DNA from 2 places in the Lactococcus sp. KTH0-1S genome. Region 1 is predicted to be linked to the other one. Evidence: riboswitches for the same ligand, from Rfam matches in the RefSeq annotation. Region 1 holds a riboswitch; the other holds the start of a gene.
The links. Region 1 has a riboswitch for fluoride ahead of eno (phosphopyruvate hydratase). Riboswitches for the same ligand answer to the same signal wherever they lie in the genome.
Positions count from the first base shown of each region.

Region 2: it holds a riboswitch for fluoride, as region 1 does, so the genes downstream of both, ACRYLU_RS05335 (voltage-gated chloride channel family protein) here and eno (phosphopyruvate hydratase) in region 1, are expected to answer to the same signal.

Region 1 is NZ_CP195165.1:266,224-268,684, forward strand. Features, by position in the region: gene ACRYLU_RS01355 (hypothetical protein) at 1-71, shown strand, start outside; gene nrdG (anaerobic ribonucleoside-triphosphate reductase activating protein) at 116-715, shown strand; gene ACRYLU_RS01365 (DUF2325 domain-containing protein) at 824-1,330, opposite strand; fluoride riboswitch at 1,470-1,542, shown strand; gene eno (phosphopyruvate hydratase) at 1,621-2,461, shown strand, end outside.
Region 2 is NZ_CP195165.1:1,071,447-1,073,907, forward strand. Features, by position in the region: gene glyS (glycine--tRNA ligase subunit beta) at 1-932, shown strand, start outside; gene ACRYLU_RS05330 (DUF896 domain-containing protein) at 1,043-1,285, shown strand; fluoride riboswitch at 1,330-1,404, shown strand; gene ACRYLU_RS05335 (voltage-gated chloride channel family protein) at 1,496-2,461, shown strand, end outside.

The sequences.
Region 1 (2,461 bases):
TTGCTACTGGTATTGTTGCTGTCGGAGCTACAATTTTGATTAGTGCAGTTGGAGGGCAGGACGAAGATTGAAAAATTTAAAAGTAATCTACTAGCATAAAAGAATTAGAGAAAGTATGAACAATCCAAAACCAGGAGAATGGAGAGCTGATGAACTCTCACAAAATTATATTGCAGATTATAAACCCTTCAATTTCGTTGATGGTGAAGGGGTACGCTGTTCGCTTTATGTGAGCGGTTGTATGTTTCATTGCGAGGGCTGCTATAATCAAGCCACTTGGTCATTTCGTTATGGAACGCCCTATACTAAAGAGCTTGAAGATAAAATTATGGCTGACCTTGCTCAGCCTTATGTCCAAGGTCTGACGCTTCTTGGTGGGGAACCTTTCTTGAATACGACATTTTTGATTCCTTTGCTCAAACGGATTCGTCGTGAGTTACCGGATAAAGATATTTGGTCATGGACAGGTTATACATGGGAAGAGATGCTACTTGAAACAGATGACAAATTAGAAATGCTTGATTTGTTAGATATTTTAGTTGACGGTCGTTTTGAATTATCAAAGAAAAACTTAATGCTCCAATTCCGTGGGTCATCAAATCAGCGGATTATCGATGTACCAAAATCTCGAAAACAAGGACAAGTTGTCATTTGGGAAAAACTCAATGATGGTGAAAAAACTTTTGAACAAATTCATAAAGAAAAATTAATTTAAAAGTTACTGATGGACATTTGAGTATATCCGTAAGCGCTAAAGTGCCAACGGCTATCTTCTGACAGAAATTCTGTCACTAAAAATAAGCACTGACAAATGCGCCAGCGCTTATTTTTTAAATAATTTTGTAAAATCTGGTTCGTCGTCAGTAATTTTGAAATCTTTTAGCGCCGATTTGAGAGGGAGATGCTTCTTTTTTCCTTTTAAATAATTTTGACTTTCTTTGCTTTGGGCACTTTCGGCTAAAGAATTTTGCTTTTGCAGAACTCTATTTTGATTTTTCCTTTTGCTTTTCTTATTTTGGTCGGTGCTTTCAAAAGATTCATCTGGAAAAGTTTGAGAAAGTTGCTTGATAATGGTTTCTAAACCAAAATTACTACTAATCCAAAAAGGTGTATCGGTTGCTTTACAAGCTTCTTTAGCAAATTGAACTGAATGATGAGCCACATTTCGGTTTCTCATAACGACGAAATCAGCTTTGGCAACAAGTTGGTCAATCTCAAATCGATTAGGTTTTTTCTTATCAAAACCAAGAAAAGAAACGCCAACTTTTGCCAAGCCCTCTCTAAAATCATGCCAATATTTAACTTCACATAGAACAAGTAGTGTTTTCATGTCATTCCTTACTGATGCTCTGTCTTTACTGACAGGAGCGAATTATAGTGATTATAACACAATTTTGCTTAATGATAAATGTATTTTTTAAAATATAAGTTTCAAAAATTTGACCTCATAAAAATAAAGTGGTAAATTAATAGTAGATGGGTATGGTGCACACCCGAAACCGTTTCAAGAAATAGCTTGAATCTAATGGCGCCTACAAAGCAAAGCCTTTTTTTGCCTTGTAGTCTGCCATTTTTTCTTTGACTTACAAGGCATTAAAGGCAAAGAAAAGGAGATTTATTATGACAGTCACAATCGAAAACATCCACGCAAGAGAAATTTTTGATTCTAGAGGAAATCCAACCGCTGAGGTAGATGTTAGATTAACAGATGGAACACTAGGACGCGCAGCAGTACCCTCAGGAGCATCAACCGGAGACCGTGAAGCAGTTGAATTAAGAGATGGTGGAGACCGTCTTCAAGGGAAAGGCGTTTCTAAAGCCGTCGCAAATGTCAATGGCGAAATTTATGAAGCCTTGAAAGGACAATCACCATTTAATCAAGCAAAATTAGATCATTTGATGATTGAGCTTGACGGGACAAAAAATAAATCTCGTTTAGGGGCTAATGCAATTTTAGGGGTTTCAATGGCCATATCTCGTGCGGCAGCGAATAGTGAAAAAATTCCACTCTATCGCTATCTTGGTGGAGTTGATTTGGAACTTCCACAACCATTTTTCAATGTCATTAATGGTGGAGTACATGCCGATTCAGGAATTGACGTTCAAGAATTTTTGATTACACCAGTCAAACGGGAAAGTTTTCGCGATGGTTTAGAAAAAATTGCAAATATCTACCATACTCTGAAGAAAATTTTAGCTGACAAAGGGCTAGAAACAGCCGTAGGTGATGAAGGTGGCTTTGCCCCTAAACTTGGTTCTACTGAAAATGCAATTGCTACACTTTATCAAGCAATTGAAAGTGCAGAATATGTTCCTGGTGAAGAAATTGCGATTGCCATTGACCCAGCTTCAAGCGAATTTTATGATGATAAAGAAAAAGTTTATCGTTTTGAAGGGCAAAAATTGACTTCTAAAGAACTATTGACTTACTATGAAAATTTAGTTGAAAAATATCCAGCAC
Region 2 (2,461 bases), 810 kb from region 1:
TAGCCGCTAAATTAGCTGATATTGCTGGTTTGACAGATGAAGAAAAAAGAGACGTTGCTCGTAGTGCTGAAATTTATAAATTTGACCTTTTGACAGGAATGGTTGGAGAATTTGATGAATTACAAGGGGTAATGGGTGAAAAATATGCACTTTTAGCTGGTGAAAATGCAAATGTTTCTGCAGCAATTCGTGAACATTATATGCCAACTTCAGCCGAGGGAGAATTGCCTGAAACAAAAGTCGGTTCAGTGCTTGCAGCAGCTGATAAAATTGATTCAGTCCTCTCTTTCTTTAATGTTGGTTTAATTCCTTCTGGTTCAAATGACCCTTATGCCCTACGTCGAGCAGTACAAGGCTTGATTCGTATTATTGAAAAAATGAATTGGCATTTCGATTTATCTTTATTTATCGACCAATTTGAAGGTGAAAATCATCTTGAAATTTTGGATTTTGTCAAAGCACGTATTCAAAAACTCTTGCTTGAAAAACTCGATCGTCATGATATTGTTGAAGCGGCAATTAATAGTTCAAGCTTTGATATTACAAACATGATGGAATCAGCTTTTGTCATTGATGGCCACAAACTTCACGAACCTTTTAAACCAGCAATTGAAAATGTTTCACGTTCAATTAATTTGGTTAAAAAAGCAAAAGATATTAAAGAAATAAATCCAACACTTTTTGAAGAAGATGCAGAAGAAGCACTTTATAATGTTGTTATTTCTCTTCAAAATCAATGGACTTATATGCCTGGTGAAGAAAAATTCAGAGCAATTGTTCATTCACTTGCACCTGCAATTGAAACTTTCTTTGAAAGTGTAATGGTAATGGCTGAAGATTTAGCAGTTCGTGATAATCGTATTGCGTTGTTGTCAGAAGTTGTTGCATTAACAAGCGTTATGGCTGATTTTTCTTTGATTAATACAAAATAAAATTGATAAATTTACTGACAGAAAGTTTATTTATGACTCTAAAAAGCTGTCAGTAAAATTTGAGTTCTGTCAGTAATTTTAAAAATATTCATGAAGAAAGGAACTAAGAAATGGCAATTACAAATGAACAAGTAGAACGTATTAATGAATTAGCGCGTAAGAAGAAAGCAGAAGGATTATCAGAAGCTGAGCTTGAAGAACAAGCCCTTTTACGTCGTGCTTACCTCGATAGTGTTAAAGCAAATTTCCGCTCACAAGTTGAAACCATCAAAGTTATTGATGAAAAAACAGGAGAAGATGTTACTCCGGATAAACTTAAAGAAATTCAACGTAAGAATGGGATGCGCGACTGAGCTTTTTCTTGCAAATATTTCATAAAATGTTAAAATAAATATTAATAAATGATGGGTATGGTGCACACCCGAAACCGCTTTAAGAATAAAATCTTAAAACTAATGGCGCCTACAAACAAAAGGCTATCTCCAAGTAGTCTTGTTTGTAGCGCCTTTTGTTTTGTAAAGTATTATAAAGTGAGTTAAACTCACAAACAAGGAGTTTCAAAAATGAATTTTTTTAAAGTAGGAATTTCAAGAAGCGCAATTTTATATGTCTTCTTAGCTGTAATTATTGGGGGATTGATTGGTATTGTTGATGCTATATTTGGTCGAGGGCTTATCTATATTACTGAATTTAGAGATAGTCATGCCCTATATTTAATTCCATTTTTAACCTTAGCTGGTCTCTTAATCGTTTATATTTATAAGAATTTTGGTAAAGACAGCCAAAAAGGAATTGGCCTAATTTTTGAAGCGGGGAATCATGGGCGAGAAGATATTCCAAAACGTCTTGTTCCGCTGATTGTTTTCTCGACTTGGCTTTCTCATTTGTTTGGTGCCAGTGTTGGTCGTGAAGGAGTTGCAGTTCAAATTGGTGGTGTGATTGGACATGCGATTGGTAAAAAACTCTCAGCAAAAGAAGCTAAAAAAATACTTTTGATTACTGGTATGGCTGCTGGTTTTGCAGGGCTCTTTCAAACGCCAATCGCGGCAACTTTCTTTGCTATTGAAATTTTAATGTTGGGTAAAATTGAGTATAGAGCTTTAATCCCAGCTTTGGTTGGTTCATATGTTGCAAGTTGGACTTCAAGCAGTTTGGGATTAGAAAAATTTTCTTTCGCAATCAATACTAACATTCATATTGACCCTTTGGTTCTTTTAAAATTGGCTGTCATTGCCGTTTGTTTTGGACTTGTAGGAAGATTTTTTGCGGAATCTTTAGCTTTTATGAAAGCAACCGTCGCTAAAAGAATTGTTAATCCTTATTATAGAATTATTTTGATGGGAATTGTCATCTCAATTGGTTTACTTGTTATTCATTTGGACCGTTATGCTGGTCTTGGGACAAATTTGATTTCTTTAAGTTTTAATGGTGGACATATCAATGGATATGATTGGATATTAAAATTAATCTTTACGGTTTTATCAATTTCTGCTGGCTTCCAAGGTGGGGAAGTCACACCACTCTTTGCT